DNA from 4 places in the Pantoea sp. CFCC18179 genome. Region 1 is predicted to be linked to each of the others. Evidence: predicted binding sites of a transcription regulator. Region 1 holds the regulator's gene; each other region holds the start of a gene.
What was found. Region 1 encodes Fur, which represses iron uptake genes when iron is present. Its sites were predicted from a motif close to ATAATAATGAGAACNACTATCAA; they were not measured.

Region 1 (4,632 bases):
TCAAACCCGTCGCCACGATGAAATTTTTGCCGCCATTCGCGCAGTGAGCGCGGCGGGCGTAACGCGTCGCAGTGAAGCCGCTGAAGTGATGCGCCAGCATATTGCTGAAGAAGGTGTAATCCAGTTCATCCTGAAATCGTTCGCCGATGGCGAATGGCGCTTCAATGTACCGGTGTTATGGGACAACTACAGCACCATTTCAGGCTGGCAAGAGGTCCCGGCCTGGCCGCATCCGGCGTTGTTTATTCGCGGTGGCGATTCGCCGTATCTGGATAATCAGCATCGCGACGCCCTGCTTCGCCAGTTCCCGCAAGCGCACGCACATGTGATCAGCGGCGCGGGACATTGGGTGCACGCCGAGAAACCTGATGCGGTTTTGCGCGCGGTTCGACGTTTTTTTAACCTGTAAAAGCAAAAGCTTGCTGTCTATGCTTTAGGGTTGGCGTCAGGGAAGGCGCTGGAGTATGATGTCGCGCTAAAAATTTGCCGCGGATATTTTCGCCGCGGTCGGGCCGATAATGTTTTAATCGCGCAGCGCCTTTCCGCCGTTCGCGCCCACTCAGTTTTACAAACCATGGCAAAAGAACAAACAGACCGTACAACGCTTGATCTCTTCGCAGACGAGCGGCGTCCTGGTCGCCCGAAAACCAGCCCGCTGACGCGCGATGAACAATTGCGTATCAACAAACGTAATCAGCTCAAGCGCGATAAAGTGCGTGGGCTGCGTCGTGTCGAGCTGAAAATGTCCAGCGAGGCGGTTGATGCGCTGAGCACGCTGGCCGACCAGCAAAACATCAGCCGCAGCGAATTGATTGAACAAATGCTGCTGGCGCAGCTCAAACTGTCGTAACGCGCGCAGACCGCACGCAGGAACAAATGTCGTGGCTTTACAAGTTCCGCGCTTTTTCCCGGTCTGCTATTATTCGCATATCTGTGCAGTCAATTGACTGACTTCCACACTCAGGATTTAAGAGGCTACCTAACTCATGGCAATCGTAGGCATTTTCTTCGGCAGCGATACCGGCAACACTGAAAACATTGCAAAAATGATCCAGAAACAACTGGGTAAAGATGTCGCCGAAGTGCATGACATTGCTAAGAGCGCCAAAGAAGATCTCGATGCCTTCGATATCCTGCTGCTGGGCATTCCAACCTGGTATTACGGCGAAGCGCAGTGCGATTGGGATGATTTCTTCCCGACGCTGGAAGAGATCGACTTCAACGGCAAATTGGTTGCGCTGTTTGGCTGTGGCGATCAGGAAGATTACGCCGAGTACTTCTGTGATGCGATGGGCACCATTCGCGACATCATTGAGCCAAACGGCGCGGTGATCGTCGGTCACTGGCCAACCGAAGGCTATCATTTCGAAGCGTCGAAAGGTTTGGCGGATGACAAACACTTCCTCGGCCTGGCGATTGACGAAGATCGTCAGCCAGAGTTGACCAACGACCGTGTTGAGAAGTGGGTGAAGCAAATCTTTGACGAATTGCAATTGAAAGAGATTATCGAAGCCTAATTCCCTTCTCTTCCCGATGTGGGCGCTGACTCACATCGGGCAACGGAATTTCCTATAAAAATAATAGCTACGGTTTTTTAACTTTTCCCCGCAAATCTGTAGAATACCCGCAATGGTCATCCGCTTATTCCTCTGGCAGTAGAATGAGGCTGAGTGAAATGGAATCCAAAAACCAAACGTCTTGAAGACGTTAGAGACATTATCCTTACCGCTAATGGTGATTAAGGACGTTGCCTTGGTTTTCATTTCACTGCTTGAGTTCTATAATGAGACGCAAATGAGAATGCGCGTTGACCTAAACATTCAAGGCCCCTGCGCCGTAAGTGACTAGCAAAGTAACAGGACAATATCCGCATGACTGACAACAACTCCGCATTGAAGAAGGCTGGCCTGAAAGTCACTCTCCCCAGACTGAAAATTCTGGAAGTGCTTCAGGGACCCGGACCCGAGTCCCATCACGTCAGTGCGGAAGATTTGTATAAACGCCTGATCGATATGGGCGAAGAGATTGGCCTGGCAACGGTATATCGCGTTCTTAACCAGTTTGACGACGCGGGCATCGTAACCCGTCATAACTTCGAAGGCGGTAAATCCGTATTTGAACTGACTCAGCAGCATCATCACGATCACCTGATTTGCCTGGATTGTGGCAAGGTTATCGAATTCAGCGATGAATCAATCGAAACGCGTCAGCGTGAAATTGCCACTCGCCACGGTATCAAGCTCAGCAACCACAGCCTGTACTTGTATGGTCACTGTGCTCTGGGAGACTGCCGCGAAGACGATACGCTCCACGATAAATAATCGAGTGTGCTATGCAGTATAAAAAAACCGGCGCTTAAGCCGGTTTTTTTACGTCTGAATTAGGCAACGAAGGTTTCTTGCAGATAGCGCCAACGCGGAATCGGCGTGCTGCAATCCAGCACCGCCAATGAGATGCGAGTTTGATTGACGCCATTCATCATCTGCAATTCACGATACTGAATTGTCACTTCCTGGCTTTGCTGCGAAATGATGGCATGCTCGCTGGTGGCAATGCGCATCCCTTCGCGTTGACCATGCAACTGGCGAAACAGCGTTTCCATTTCATGGATGTCCATCTGTTTGCCTTGCGGCGTCACCATTTTAAATTCGGGATGAAAGTGCGATAAAAACAGATCAATGCTGTCATCGCTACCTTCTGCCTGGTTAAAAATACGTTCGATAAGCTGATGTAAAACCACCACGCTGTGTTTGGCTTCCAGAGCGAGACTTGTCATTTTTCTTCCTTCGATAACCCGCGGAGCAACGTCTGAGAGCGCATAGCCTACCTGAAAAAAAGTTTTTCACACTGGCAAATGGATTAATTTTGCTAAAGTCAGAATAGTCGCAAGAAAGGCAATTAGCACATTATTAGCGAATCAGCATAAATGGTTGTTTGAGGCCAAATGCAGGCAATAAAAAAGGGCGATTGCTCGCCCTTTCGTTATCTTATGGTGCTAGAAACAAAAACAATTAATCGCCGATTTTTGCCCAGGTATCACGCAGGCCAACGGTACGGTTGAATACCAATTTGGATGGCTGCGAGTAGACGCTGTCAGAACAGAAATAGCCTTCGCGTTCAAACTGATACGCTGCCATTGGCGCAGCTTCACGCAAACCTGGCTCAACGAAGCCCTGCTTGATTTCCAGTGAAGCTGGGTTGATGGTGGTGAGGAAGTCCTCCGCCGCTCCAGGATTTGGCACGCTGAACAGACGATCGTACAGGCGGAATTCTGCTGGCAGTGCATGAATAGCGGAAACCCAATGGATCACACCTTTCACTTTGCGGCCATCCGCCGGATCCTTGCTCAAGGTATCCACATCACAGGTGCAGTAAATGCAGGTGATGTTGCCTTCTTCATCCTTCGCCACTCGCTCGGCACGAATCACGTAGGCATTACGTAGACGCACTTCTTTACCCAGCACCAAACGTTTGTATTGTTTGTTGGCTTCTTCACGGAAGTCAGCGCGATCAATCCACACTTCACGGCTGAATGGCACTTCACGCGTGCCCATCTCCGGATTGCTTGGGTGATTCGGCATGGTGAGGATCTCTTCGTGACCCGCTGGCAGGTTTTCAATCACCACCTTCAACGGATCCATTACCGCCATGGCGCGCGGCGCGTTCTCATTGAGATCGTCACGAATGCATGATTCCAAAGACGCCATCTCAACGATATTGTCCTGCTTGGTCACACCAATGCGGCGGCAGAATTCACGGATTGAAGCCGCGCTGTAACCACGACGGCGCAGACCGGAAACAGTCAGCATGCGTGGATCGTCCCAACCTTCAACAACCTTCTCGCTCACCAACTGCGTCAGTTTACGCTTAGACATCACCGCGTATTCCAGATTCAGGCGCGAGAATTCGTACTGGCGCGGATGCACTGGAATAGTGATGTTATCCAACACCCAATCGTACAGGCGACGGTTGTCCTGGAATTCCAAGGTGCACAGTGAATGCGTAATGCCTTCAATCGCATCCGAAATGCAGTGGGTGAAATCGTACATCGGATAGATGCACCATTTGCTGCCCGTCTGATGATGATCGGCAAACTTAATGCGATACAGCACCGGATCGCGCATCACGATAAAGCTGGAAGCCATGTCGATTTTGGCACGCAAGCAGGCTTTACCTTCTTCGAAGCCGCCATCGCGCATCTTCTGGAACAGCGCTAAGTTCTCTTCCACGCTGCGATCGCGATACGGGCTATTTTTGCCCGGTGCAGTCAACGAACCGCGATATTCACGGATTTCGTCAGCAGACAGTTCATCAACGTAAGCCAATCCTTTGTTGATCAGCTCAACCGCATAGTTGAACAGTTGATCGAAATAGTCTGAGGAGTAACGAATGTTGCCGCTCCACTCAAAGCCCAGCCATTGCACGTCACGCTTGATGGATTCGACAAACTCCAGATCTTCTTTCACTGGGTTGGTATCGTCGAAACGCAGATTGCACTGGCCTTGGTAGTCTTGCGCAATACCAAAGTTCAGGCAGATAGATTTCGCATGGCCAATATGCAGGTAACCATTGGGCTCAGGCGGGAAACGGGTATGCACACTGTTGTGCTTACCGCTCGCCAAATCTTCGTCG
Region 2 (4,632 bases), on a different contig from region 1:
CATGCAGGAAGGTGGATCTTGCGGCGTCGGCGCTGACCTGCGGACCGAGTTGCAAAAAGTCACTCTCAGCAGGCGATGCTGAACCGGTGGCGATATAGATATCAGGATTGGCCGCGATCACCGCTTCTGGATTGAGTTGCCCGAACACTGCCGGGAAACGTCCGGCGGCAATGTTATCGCCACCGGCAAACGCGATTAAATCAGCCAGATTACCATGTGCAACGGTGGTACAACATTCGGCTTTCTTACCCAGATGCAGTTGCAGCATCACTTTGGGACGCGTGCCTTGATAACTCGCCAGTCGTTCACGAATACGCTGCATATGTTGCTGATAGAACGCAATAAAGCGTTCGGTTTTCGCTTCATCATTCAACGCTTTGCCCAGCGTGGTTAAACTCGCCACGGTATTTTTCAGCGGATCAACGCGGAAATCGAGAAACAGCACCGGAATATGGGCGGCGGCTAACTGCTGCATTAACTGTGAATTGTTCGGTGGCGTGCGCGCGTAAACCGGCAATATGACCAGATCCGGTTGCAACGCGATCACTTTCTCCACGTTAAGCTGAGAAAAGTTGGAATTGCCGATTTGCGTAATATTGGCAATTTCCGGGAAGGCTTTTACATAGCGATCCCAGGTTTGCTTATCAAGGTTGCGCAAATCCGCCGGCCAACCCACCACGCGTTTCGCCGGATTACCGGTTTCAACCAGCGCCAGGGTGTAAATCATCCGGCTTTCACCAATCACCAGGCGCTGCGGATTTTCGGGCACGTCAACCTCGCGGCCCAGACTGTCGGTGAGCATTTTGCTTTGCGCAAGCAGAGGCAGCATTAACAACGCTGCCAGCAGAATTCGTTTCATTACCGTTCTCTCTGATGGCTCCGCCCTAAGAGGACGGAGCAAATCACCTTAGAAATCCACCGACGCTTGCAGATACATCACGCGCGGCTCGCCTTCAATCACGCGCAGGTTACCGGCGCTCGATTCGTAGTATTCACGGTTGAACAGGTTCTTTACGTTCAACTTCAACTGCGTGTGTTTGCCCACCAGTTGGCTGTCCCACGCAATAAACGCATCCGCTACGGTATAGGCGGGCATCACAAAGCTGTTTTCCGGATCGCCAGCACGCGTGCCAACATAGCGACCACCGCCGCCGAGGCGCAATTCACCCGGCAACCACGAGAAACGCAGCGTATGGCTGAGATACAAGCTGCCCATGTTGGTCGGCGCGTTCACCAGACGATTGCCGACGTTGTCCGGATTGACGTTGTCAGAAACGATCTCTGTTTTGTCGTAGCTGTAGTTGGCTATCAAATTCCAATCCGGCGTGATCTCGCCGTTTAATTCCAACTCCGCGCCGGTGGAACGCGCTTTAGGAATGTTGCGCGTGACGCCATTAATGAAGATCGACATGTCGGTTTCATCGATGCGGTACAACGCTAACGTCGCGGCCAAACTCGGTGACACTTGCCATTTGGAACCCACTTCCCAGGTGCTGCCTTTTTCCGTTGAAGCCACATTACCGTTGTCATCGGTTTGCGTTGATGGTGTGAACGACTTGCTGTAGCTGCCGTACAACGACACTTGCGGTAAAACTTTATACACCACGCCGAGTTGCGGCAGGAAGGCGTTGCCGCGATCGTTGAGCGTTGTCTCGGGATCATTCCAGCCATTGCTGGACGTTTGCGTATAGCGCTGGAATCTGCCTCCCAAAACGGCAATCCATTTGTCAGTCAGATGGATGTTGTCTTTGGCAAAGATCGAACGGCTATACAGGTTAGTGCGCAGATTACTGATGCTATCGCTGTAGGTGCTGTCGCTCACCACCGGTTCTTCGCCGTACACCGGATCGTACATATTAAAGCTGCGCGAAACCGTGCCGCGATAAGAGCGGGCTTTGTAAGTTTCGTTCTGCTCGTAATCGACGCCAAGCAACAGATCGTGCTGCATTCCGGCGATCACCGGCGAGCCGCTGATATCCCACGAGGTGTATTCGGTCTGATGGTTGAAACCACGGTTGGCATCGGCACGGCGCGAGACAATCCCGGTGGTGGTGTTAATCGCGGTGGCGCGCACTTCATTACTGTCGTAACGGCGCTGCATCCAGCCGTAATTGAGATGCGTTTCCCAAACATCGTTGAGGTTGTAGCCGTAAGTCACGTTGAGACGTTTGTTCTTGCCCCACGCGTGGTTAGCGTTGTCATCGAGACGGCGATTGTAGGGAATATCTACCGGTTTGCCGCCGATAAACGCCGTGCCGCGATCATATGGCACGTCATATTTATACTCGACGTAACTGATGTTGAAAGATGCGCGATCGCCGTACCAACTGAGGGAAGGTGCCAATAACGTGTGTTCATTGACGCCAAAATTGCGCCAGTAATCTTCGCGCTGGCGTTCCGCCACCATACGAAAAGCAAAACCGTTACCCAGCGGCCCGGTAACGTCCACCATGCCGGTGCCGCCGCCAAAGCTGCTGGATTCGCCGCTGATGTGGGTGTTCCATTCATACTGCGGCTTTTTGCTCACCAAATTGATGATGCCGCCGGGATTGAGAATGCCGTACAGCAGCGAGGACGATCCTTTCAACACTTCCACATGGTCGATACTCGAATCCATGGTTAAGCCCTGATTGCTGCGCACGCCATCGATGAAAATCGATCCATCGGTATTCGAGCCAAAACCGCGCTTCACAAAACCATCTTCGGTGCCGCCCAGCGTGTTGCCTTGCGTCACGCCACTGACAAACTTCACCGCATCATTCAGGCTGGTGACTTGATAATCCTTGATCACTTGCGGTGTAACCACGCTGATCGATTGCGCGGTTTCACTGCGCGGCGTGTTGGTGCGCAAGGTGGCTGCCGCATCTTCCTGGTTATAGCTGCCGCTAGCCGCAGACTGATCTGCCGTAACGGTAATAGTTGAGTCGGCTGCTATCGCAGAAGTGCCGTACAGCAAGGTCGAAGCCAGTAAAACCTGAGAGCCAGAGCGGGTATATTTAACCACTGGTGAAAAGAAACAAAGATACTTCATTATTTTAAATCCGCATCAAAACAGGAATATTTAGAAGTCTGGATAGTAATGAGATTGATTTTCATTTACAACAAAATTGTTGTGTTTTATTAGCACGTTTGTGGATTTTTTAATTAAATAAATCGTTTTTTCGACAGTAGAAAAACATGAATGATTGCAACATAAAATTTAAATGTAGTTTTTTAATTTCATTTATTTCATGATGATAAAGACATTATGTAGTAGTGGTTGTAGTTTTTGTTGTGCTTTGTAATTTACACTACATTTTGCTGTTCGACGGTGGGTTATGTCGTGGCACATTTAGTTGATCGATTGTTTTGTCTTATTTTTACGCATTAAGGTTTTCTTAATCCTCGCGCCAATAATAGGGTTATTCCGGCGCATGCACTGAAAGGTATTGAACTGCCGTGACTCATTCCGCGCCGAAAACCCAGAAACGTCCTTATGATTTATATGGTGAACGTTTTCATGCCTGCAAACATCAACTCTCGCCACGCTTATTGAAGGTTGCGCACTACATCCATCAACATCGCAGCGCGGTGCTAGAGAAGACGGCGCTCGGTATTGCCATTGATACGCAAACCTCTGATGCCACAGTGATTCGTGCCATCCAGGCGTTGGGATTTTCGGGCTTCCGCGATCTCAAAATCGTGATGGCAGAATATTTAGGGGTGCAGCAACGTTCACCGGCGCGGGTGGCATCAACCGTCAATGAACTGGCGCAGAACGCGAAAGGCAGCGTGGATTTTGTGCTGGATAGCTATCGCATGAGCTGCGAAATGCTGGCGACAGCCGCGAATCGTGAAGCCATACAACAGGCGATTGACCTGCTGCAACAGGCGGAGCGGGTGGCTATTTTTGGCATTGGTGCGTCGGCGATACTGGCGGATTACACCGCGCGCCTGTTCAAACGCAACGGCAGCGCATCATATGTGTTGAATCGCACCGGCATTGCGCTCAGCGAGCAGATAGCTGACATGCGCCACGGCGATGTGCTGATTATGATGGCGCAAAAAAGTGCGCATCCTGAAGGCCGGGTGACAATTGCCGAGGCGCAGCGGCTCAGCATCCCGATTATTCTGCTGACTGCCGCAACCGATTCGATGTTCGCGCAACGTGCCGATGTGATGATTGAGATCCCGCGCAGCCGTGCCGCCGACAAAATGCCGGTGCATGCCACGCCGATGATCTGCCTGGAAATTCTGGTGCTAGGATTAGCCGCGACCGCGCCGATTGCCACCTTGAATAGCATGAACAAACTGTATGAAATCAGTAACGCGCTGACGCGACCCGGCGCGCGCAAATCGCAAACGCCATAAACTTTTTGGAAGATACCCATGACAACCCAATCCCTCTTGCTGGATGTGCAAGCGGTGAGCTACGCCATGCAGGGGCGCACGCTGTTAGCGCCGGTTTCGCTGCAACTCCACGCCGGTGAACGGTTATTGATGACCGGCCCGTCCGGCAGCGGTAAAAGCACCTTATTGAAGATCATCGCCTCGCTGCTGGAAGCCAGCGCCGGAAAAATTACGTTTGAACAGCGTGACATCACGACGCTCAATCCCGAACACTATCGTCAGCAAGTTTCCTATTGTTTCCAA
Region 3 (4,632 bases), on a different contig from region 1:
GTGGTTTCTGCGTGGTGCGGATGCTGCATGATAATCCCTGGTTAATAGGCGCCGGAGCGCCCTTTTTATCAGTATCAGAAGCGGAACGTCGCGGTAGCGACAACTTGGCGACCCGCGCCCCAGAAGCAACCGTAAGTCTGGAAGCAGCTGGCAACGTATTCACGGTCAAGCAGGTTATTCACATTCAACGCGATGCTCGAACCGTACAGCCCAACGCGGCCCAGATCGTATTTCACCATCGCATCCATCACCGCAGCGCTGCCGACTTTAAAGGTGTTGGCAGGATCGCCATAGCTTGAACCAATGTAACGGCCACCGACACCGGCGCTAAAGCCACTCAATGCCCCTTCATTGAAGGTGTAATCACCCCACAATGAAGCCATCTGTTTCGGCACCTGAACCGGCGTGTTGCCTTTCAGGGTGAAATCTTTGGTGTATTCCGCGTCGGTGTAAGTGTACGAAGCGATCATGTTGATGTTGGCATTAAGCGCCGCTTTGGCTTCCAGTTCCGCACCGCGCGCACGAATTTCACCTGATGGAACCTGTTTCAGTCCATTGTTAGGATCGGAGGACAGGTTGTTGGTTTTGGTCAGGTTATACAGCGCAGCCGTCAGGACGATTGGGCGATCTTTTGGAACGTATTTGACGCCAACTTCGTACTGCTCACCTTTCGACGGTGCAAAGCTTTGACGCGGCGTGCCGAACAGATCAAAGTCATTTGGCTCAAATGATTGGCTGTAGCTGAAATACGGCGTAATACCGTTATCAAACAGATAGTTGATGCCGCCGCGCCAGGTAAATTGGCTATCATTACGTGAAACGCTACCGTTGTCGCTGCGAACTACGCTGTTTTGTTGCAGCCAGTCGTAACGTCCACCGATAGTCAGCAACCATTTATTCCACTCGGCCTGATCCTGAACATACAGACCGGTTTGCTTCATCTCATTCAGCTGATAAGGCGTCGCTGAACCAAAATCAAAGTCATCATGCTGCGGATTATAGAGATCCATTGGTGTGGCCGAACCAAACGCAGCATTGATGTCATTACGCATACGCTGGAAATCTACGCCAGTCAGCAAAGTATGTTGAACATCGCTGGTAGCAAATTTGCTTTCTAACTGCGTATCCACGGTGAAGTTTTGCAGACGCTCATTATCCACCACGGTATTGCGTTGCAAGGTATGGTCGAGTTCGCCTACTGGAACCGTTGGGCAACTGGCTGCGGTACAAATCCCCTGACCATAAACCGTTTTCTGCGCGGTTTTCATTTCGGTGAAACGCAGGTTCTGACGCACGGTGAAAGTGTCATCAAAGCTATGTTCAAAGGCGTAACCGACCATACGCTCATAGCGCGAATAGCTGTTGTTATTAGCCCCTTCGTTGAAGTTATTCGGTAAACGACTGCCGTTTGGCAGCGGTTTTACCGTGCCTTCCATCGGCAACCAACCGTAATAACCGGTTTCCGGCTCATTTTGCAGATAAGAGAGGAAGGTAAAGCTGGTGCGATCGTTTGGACGCCAGGTAAATGACGGTGCGATGGCGTAGCGCTTCTGCTTGGCATTGTCCTGCTGATCGTTATTGGAACGCGCCATGCCGGTTAAACGATATGAAAACTCACCGTCATCGTCCAGCGCATCACTGAAATCGAAGCCGGTTTGCATCAGATTGTCAGTGCCCATTTTGAACTGCACTTCGCGCAAGGTTTCCGTGGTTGGGCGCTTGCTGACCATGGTAACGATACCGCCGGGATTGCTTTTCCCGTACAACACCGACGTAGGTCCGCGCAACACTTCGACGCGTTCCAGCATGTAAGGATCGATCACGGCATCATTGTAGAAATTGCCCTGCATCTTCAAGCCGTCGAGATAGTTGTTCTGGTTTTGGCCGCTTGAAGAGAAACCACGGATGATCACTTGATCGTAAGTATTGGATGAACCGCGCGTGCCACTCATGACGCCTGGCGTGTATCCCAACGCTTCTTTCACTGAATTAGGCTGACGAATGTCCATCTCCTGACGCGTCACCACAGAAACCGATTGCGGATTCTTTTCGATCGGCGTGTCGGTTTTGGTACCGGTGGCGCTGTGCTTCGCGGCGATAGTCGGCGACGGGCCCCACGCGCTTTCTTGTGGCGCGGTGCTATTGGCATCCGCACTCACCACAACAGTCTCTTCGGCCAACGCTTGTGCGCTGAGGGTGCCCATGCTCAGGGCAATCAATAAAGCTAACGGGCGTCGGGTGGAAATCGCGCGCAAAGAACAAGGATTGTTTCGTGTATTCATAAAGTGGGATCTCTCGAAAAATGTCGATGCAGGTGAATACAAACGAGAATGATTATTATGACGCACGGATTTTAGGCGAAAGCGCGCCTTAATCGCAACTTGTAATGCCCGCGAGCGCGGCGTTTGCCGCCAGATCGTGCAAATCTATGATCGCGATTAATAAAGTTTCAGGCGTAAAAAAGGGCGCCGCAGCGCCCTTAAGAGGTTCAACAACTTATTACTTGCTGCCGAACATATCTTTAATCCAGCCTGCTACGCCGTCTGAGTCTTTTTGCTCATTCTGCGGTTGCTGCTGTTGTTGTTGCTGTTGCTGCTCTTGTTGTTGCTGCAACTGCTGCTGTTGTTGCTGAACCTGCTGTTGCTGCTGTTGGCACAGCGCATTGGGATCCAACGACCACACCGGCAGCGAACGCCAGGTGCTGCTGCCGCTACCGCAAATGAAGTTACCCGCAGAATCGACGTTCATCTGCGTGATATCTTCCGGCGGCGTCAGCACCAGCGGCATTGGTGCCTGATTGTCGAGGTAGCGACGATATAGCTGCATCGCACCACTGGCACCGTACAGTTTCGAGGTCTGGTTGTTATCGCGGCCAACCCAGGTAATCGCCACTTCTTTGCCATCCACGCCAGCAAACCAGCTATCGATCAGGTCGTTGGTGGTACCGGTTTTACCTGCCAGATGCGCATTCGGGTAACGCGCACCTAAGGCACGCGCGGTGCCGTGATCGGCCACTTGCTGCATAGTGTAGAGCGTCAGATACGCGGCCTGCGCCGGTTCAACACGCTGCGCCTGCGGATAGCTCTGATACAGCACCGTGCCATCTTCCGCGATCACCGAACGCACCGCCGACAACTCAGCGCGGTTACCGCCGCTGGCAATCGACTGGAACGCCTGCGCCACTTCGATTGGCGTTAGGTTCAACGCACCCAACAACATCGCTGGCACGGGATGCAGCTGATCTTTCGGCACGCCCAGTTTGGTCCAGGTATCGACCACCGAATCCAGTCCCAATGTCATACCCAGGTTAACCGTTGGCACGTTCATTGAATTGGTCAACGCATCCACCAGCATCACTTTGCCGCTGAAACGACGATCGTCATTCATTGGCTTCCAAACTGTGCCGTTCGGCTGTTTGAGCGCGATCGGTTCATCTGCAATCCAACTGTTGAGACGATAGCTGTTCGGCTGGCTCAACGCGGTCAGATAGGTCGCCGGTTTCGCCAGCGATCCAATCGAACGACGCGCCTGCAACGCACGGTTGTAACCGGCGAACTGCGGATCGGCACCGCCGACCATGGCGCGCACTTCACCGCTGAAGCGATCGACCACCACCATCGCGGTTTCCAGATCTTTCAGGCCACGCTGTTTCTTCAGGGTTGGAATGCCTTCCACCACCGCTTTCTCGGCGGCATCCTGTGAGATCGCATCCAGCGTGGTGAAGATTTTCACGCCAGAGAGATCTTTCATTTTGTCGCCCAGCTTGGCTTGCAGCTCGTTACGCACCATCTGCATAAACGCGGGCTGCGGCGTGATCACGCCACCTTTCGGCTGCACGCCGAGTGGACGCGCCGACAGCATGTCATACAGTTCCTGGTCGATGACGTTCTGCTGCTGCAACAGACGCAGCACCAGATTACGACGCTCCAGCGCCAGTTTCGGGTTACGCCACGGATTGTACAGCGACGCACCTTTCACCATGCCGACCAGCATCGCTTGCTGATCAAGGCTCAGCTCATCCACCGGACGACCGAAGTAATACAGACTCGCCAGTGGGAAGCCGCGGATCTGATCGTTACCGGTTTGGCCGAGATAGACTTCGTTGAGATACAGCTCCAGGATGCGATCTTTGCTGTAACGCGCATCCATGATCACCGCCATATAGGCTTCACGCGCTTTACGCCACAGCGAACGCTCGTTGGTGAGGAACAGGTTTTTCACCAGCTGCTGCGTCAAGGTACTGCCGCCCTGCACCGCTTTACCGGCGGTGATGTTGGCGAGGAACGCACGACCAATCGAGTACGGGCTAATGCCGTCGTGCTCGTAGAAGTGACGATCTTCGGTGGCGATCAAGGTGCTGACCAGCAGATCCGGGAAACCGGCACGTGGCACGAACAGGCGCTGTTCACCGTTCGGCGACTGCAACATGGTGATCAGACGCGGATCGAGGCGGAAGAAGCCAAAATCGCGGCCGGTATCGAGGTTTTTAATCTCGCTCAACTCGTTGTTGCTAAACGTCAGACGCGCGTTGATCTGTCCTTCTTTACTGTCCGGGAAATCAAACGGACGACGCAACAGATCAATGGTGTTGCCTTTCACGCTGAACTCGCCCGGACGGGTGATGCGCGACAC
Region 4 (4,632 bases), on a different contig from region 1:
AGTCCGTCGCAGTTTTCGCGGGAGTTTAAGCGCTATTTCGGCGTGACGCCGGGAGAAGAGGCGAGCCGCGTGCGCCAAACGGTGCCGATGTTACCGTTTGACGCCGCGTCGTAATCAGGAGACTTTCTGGCGGCGCTTTTTCCAAATCACCACAATGCTGCCCGCCAGGCCGATAAATAGCAGGGCAATCGGCAGCACCATCAGGATCGCCATCACCTGATCTTCGTGACGTTTGATAAAGGGAACATGGCTGATGCCATAACCGAGCGTCACCACGATACCAACCCACAATAAGCCGCTCAGCCAGTTAAACAGTTGGAAGCGGCCATTCTTTAAGCCCGAAATCCCGGCCATGGTTGGCAGCAGCGTGCGCACAAATGCCAGGAAGCGGCCAACCAGCAGCGCCATCAAACCGTGACGATCAAACATATTCCACGCGCGCTGGTGATATTGCGCCGGCAGGTGCAAGAGCCAGCTTTTGACCAGTTTGGTATTGCCCAGCCAGCGCCCTTGCAGATAACTCAACCAACAGCCGAGGCTGGCGGCGGTAGTCAGAATCACAATGGTGGGCACGAAATCCATCACGCCTTTGGCAACCATGGCACCGGCTAATAGCAGTAAACTGTCGCCTGGCAGAAACGAGGCCGGCAACAAACCGTTTTCCAGAAACAGCGTCAAAAACATCACGCCGTAGACAATCCACACGACATCTGGATTTCCTAGCGCGGCAAAATCCTGATGCCAAAGCGCCCGGACAATCTCATGTAAAACACCCATCAGCTATTCCATCGAGTCACAAGGATTCTATTTTAACCTTCTGTGGCATGGCATTCGTTGATCTCTCTGCGCCGCCACAGCGTGGTTTACCTTCTGTTTAATTTCTTAAGCGTGCAAAGCCGGCTTTAAGGTCAGCCAGTAAATCATCGACATGTTCAAGGCCGATGTGCAGACGCACCAAGGTGCCGGTAAAATCAACGCCGCCCGCCGGGCGAATCGCCGCCAATTCTTCGGGCTGATTTGCCAGAATTAGCGATTCATAGCCGCCCCACGAATAGGCCATGCTGAAGTGATGGAAGTGGTCGAGATAGTGCGCCAACTGCTCAGGGCTCAATTTCTCGTGCAAGATAAAGGAGAACAAACCGCTGCTGCCGCTGAAATCGCGCTGCCAGAATGCGTGGCCTTTACACTGCGCCAATGCCGGATGATTGACGCGCGCCACTTCCGGCTGTGCTGCCAGCCATTCTGCCACCTGCAAACCGCTCTCTTCATGCTGACGCAAACGCGTGCCCAGTGTACGCAGGCCACGGCTTGCCATATAGGCGGTATCGGCATCGACCATTTGGCCCATCAGATACGAATTTTCACGCAGTTGCGCCCAGCAGCGTTCATTCGCTACCGCAGTACCGATCATCGCATCGCTGTGACCAATGATGTATTTGGTGCCAGCCTGAATCGAAATATCGATGTCATGCTCCAGCGCGTTAAACAACACGCCCGCCGCCCAGGTATTATCGATCATGATAATGGCGTCAGGCGCTTTAGCGCGCACCGCGGCAACAATTGCTGGGATGTCCTGTACTTCCATGGTGATCGACGCCGGGGATTCAAGGAACACCACGCGCGTATTCGGCTGAACCAGTTCACCAATTTCGCTGCCAATGCAGTGATCAAAGTAAGTGGTGGCTACGTTCAGCTTGCTGAGAATTTTAGAGCAGAAATCTTGGGTCGGTTCGTACACCGCGCCGCTGACCAGAATATGGTCTCCGGCTTCGACGAACGACAAAATGGCGTTGGAAACCGCCGCCGCACCACATGGATACAGCGCACAACCAGCGCCGCCTTCCAGTTCGGTCATCGCATCTTGCAGCGAGAAATGGGTGAGGGTGCCGCGACGACCATAAAACAGTTCGCCTTGCGCACGACCGGCAGTGGCGCGCTTTTTGTCGGCGACGGAGTCAAAAACCAGAGAGGAGGCGCGTTGAATCACGCTGTTAACGGAGCCTTGCGTGTAACGTTTACTGCGTCCCGCTGTGACAAGCTGGGTATCAATTTTTTTCGTTGCCATCACTGCCTATCCTGACATTTCCCACAAAACATCCACGTTACCACGAATCCGCGAACGGGGTTGAGCCTGATTACTGATTATCAGAGTGAGGCCAGTATTGCGTAAAACATCAGCTAAATTGTGGGATTGAATGACATTTTTGGTTTGTAAATAGTAATGAGAACCACTATCACTTCGGGCGTTTTTTTTGCTATGATCCGCGCTTCAATCGTGAACTGTGCAACAGAAGTTGGAGATGCAGCGTGGTAGCCAGTGATTTGATGCAAACGGACCTCTCCGTTTGGGGCATGTATCAGCATGCCGATATCGTGGTAAAGATTGTGATGATTGGCCTGCTATTAGCGTCGGTCGTCACCTGGGCGATTTTCTTCGGCAAATATGCTGAACTCAGCGGGGCGAAGCGTCGTCTGAAACGCGAACACCAAGCGCTGGGCGAAGCCCGATCGTTAAACGATGCTTACCGTGCTGCTGAAAACTTCAAAGGCAACAGCCACAGCGCTGTACTGCTCAATGATGCGAAGAATGAGCTAGAACTCTCAGCGGGTGCTGAAGATCTGGATGGCATTAAAGAGCGCACCAGCTTCCGCCTTGATCGTCGCGTCGCGGCGTTTAGCCGTCATGCTGGTCGCGGCAACGGTTTCCTGGCAACCATCGGCTCCGTCGCACCGTTTATCGGTCTGTTCGGCACCGTTTGGGGCATCATGAACAGCTTTATCGGTATCGCGAAAACACAAACCACCAATCTCGCGGTGGTTGCGCCGGGTATCGCCGAAGCGCTGCTGGCCACCGCCATTGGCCTGGTTGCCGCGATTCCTGCTGTGGTCATCTACAACGTCTTCGCCCGTATGATTGCCAGCTACAAAGCCTCGCTGGGCGATGTTGCCGCGCAAGTGATGCTGCTGCAAAGCCGTGATCTTGACCTCGGCAACGTCGATACCGCGAAAGAAGCCAACCGTCCGGCGGCGGCACAGAAACTGCGCGTAGGATAAGTATTATGGCGATGCGTTTAAACGATGACTCGGTTGGCGATGGCGAAATGCACGAAATCAACGTGACGCCGTTTATCGATGTCATGTTGGTTCTGCTGATCATCTTCATGGTTGCCGCGCCATTAGCCACGGTGGATGTGCGCGTGAATCTGCCTGCTTCCACCAGCGCACCACAGCCGCGCCCGGAAAAGCCGGTTTATCTCTCGATTAAAGAAGATAAGCAGATTTACATCGGTAACGACGCGGTAACCAAAGATACATTGGTGAACGTGCTGACGGCGCAAACCGAAGGCAAGAAAGACACCACCATCTTCTTCCAGGCGGATAAATCCGTGGATTACGCCACCTTGATGGAAGTGATGGATCAACTGCGTGAAGCCGGATATCTGAAGATCGGCTTGATGGGTATGGAAACCGTGAAGAAGTAACATTCCCTCCTGAACGCGTAAGGTCGCCATTTATGGTGACCTTTTTTTTTATCCCGCACCCAGTTTGTTAATTTCTTGTTACTCTTGGTCGTACTTTTGTAAACTGCAATGGTGAACAAGATCACATCTATTCCTGGCTCCGCAGGCTACAACGGGGGAAAAACCCAGGAAGGACAATATGAGCTCAAGTCACTCTTTACAAAAGTCATCGCAGGGCGGTGCCAAAACTATCTTTAGCGTTACCAGCGGTAACTTCCTTGAGATGTACGATTTCATGGTGTTTGGCTATTACGCCACGGCGATCGCCAAAACCTTTTTCCCCGGTGATGATCCTTTTGCCTCCTTGATGCTCACGCTGATGACTTTTGGCGCGGGCTTCCTGATGCGTCCACTTGGCGCGATTATCCTCGGCGCGTACATCGATCACCACGGTCGCCGCAAAGGGCTGTTGCTGACGCTGGGATTAATGGCGGTTGGTACCTTGACCATCGCGCTGGTGCCGGGTTACGCCACCTTAGGCGCGGCTGCGCCCATTCTGATTCTGCTTGGTCGCCTGCTGCAAGGTTTCTCGGCCGGTGTTGAGTTGGGCGGCGTGTCGGTGTATCTGGCGGAAGTGGCACCAAAAGGGCGCAAAGGCTTCTACGTCAGCTGGCAATCCGGCAGTCAACAAGTCGCGGTGATCTTCGCGGCGCTGTTGGGATTGGGCTTAAACCATCTGTTAGCCAAAGACGCGGTCACCGAATGGGGCTGGCGTATTCCGTTTGTGGTCGGTTGTATGATCGTGCCGTTCCTGTTCTACATTCGCCGCATGCTGGAAGAGACTGAAGCGTTCAGCCAGCGTAAACACCATCCTTCCATGAGCCAGATTATGCGCTCGGTGGGACAGAACTGGGCGTTGGTTTTGGCGGGTATGCTGATGGTGGTCACCACCACTGTGATGTTCTACATGATCACCGCATTTACCCCGACGTTCGGCAAAACGGTATTGATGATGAGCGACAAAGAGAGCTTCCTCGTGACGCTGTTTGTCGGGATTTCTAACCTGTTTTGGTTGCCGGTGATGGGCGCGCTTTCCGATCGCATTGGCCGTCGTCCGTTACTGATCGTTTGCACTATTCTGATGATCGTTACCACCTGGCCGGTGCTGCAT

Region 2: a site for Fur is predicted at 3,074-3,096, ahead of ACPUC7_RS22155 (TonB-dependent siderophore receptor). Genes of this name have one in related genera too.
Region 3: a site for Fur is predicted at 2,319-2,341, ahead of fhuA (ferrichrome porin FhuA). Genes of this name have one in related genera too.
Region 4: a site for Fur is predicted at 2,216-2,238, ahead of exbB (tol-pal system-associated acyl-CoA thioesterase). Genes of this name have one in related genera too.

The regions. Positions count from the first base shown of each region.
Region 1 covers NZ_JBNBPM010000005.1:144,294-148,925, forward strand. The annotation lists gene ybfF (esterase) at 1-409, shown strand, start outside; gene ybfE (LexA regulated protein) at 575-850, shown strand; gene fldA (flavodoxin FldA) at 987-1,517, shown strand; gene fur (ferric iron uptake transcriptional regulator) at 1,872-2,321, shown strand; gene ACPUC7_RS11995 (hypothetical protein) at 2,381-2,776, opposite strand; gene glnS (glutamine--tRNA ligase) at 3,012-4,632, opposite strand, start outside.
Region 2 covers NZ_JBNBPM010000018.1:31,838-36,469, forward strand. The annotation lists gene ACPUC7_RS22150 (ABC transporter substrate-binding protein) at 1-859, opposite strand, end outside; gene ACPUC7_RS22155 (TonB-dependent siderophore receptor) at 908-3,031, opposite strand; gene ACPUC7_RS22160 (MurR/RpiR family transcriptional regulator) at 3,439-4,350, shown strand; gene fetA (iron efflux ABC transporter ATP-binding subunit FetA) at 4,369-4,632, shown strand, end outside.
Region 3 covers NZ_JBNBPM010000009.1:159,296-163,927, reverse strand. The annotation lists gene fhuC (Fe3+-hydroxamate ABC transporter ATP-binding protein FhuC) at 1-29, opposite strand, end outside; gene fhuA (ferrichrome porin FhuA) at 75-2,282, opposite strand; gene mrcB (bifunctional glycosyl transferase/transpeptidase) at 2,500-4,632, opposite strand, start outside.
Region 4 covers NZ_JBNBPM010000002.1:204,274-208,905, forward strand. The annotation lists gene ACPUC7_RS05555 (AraC family transcriptional regulator) at 1-114, shown strand, start outside; gene ACPUC7_RS05560 (DedA family protein) at 115-777, opposite strand; gene metC (cystathionine beta-lyase) at 875-2,065, opposite strand; gene exbB (tol-pal system-associated acyl-CoA thioesterase) at 2,326-3,054, shown strand; gene exbD (TonB system transport protein ExbD) at 3,060-3,482, shown strand; gene ACPUC7_RS05580 (MFS transporter) at 3,661-4,632, shown strand, end outside.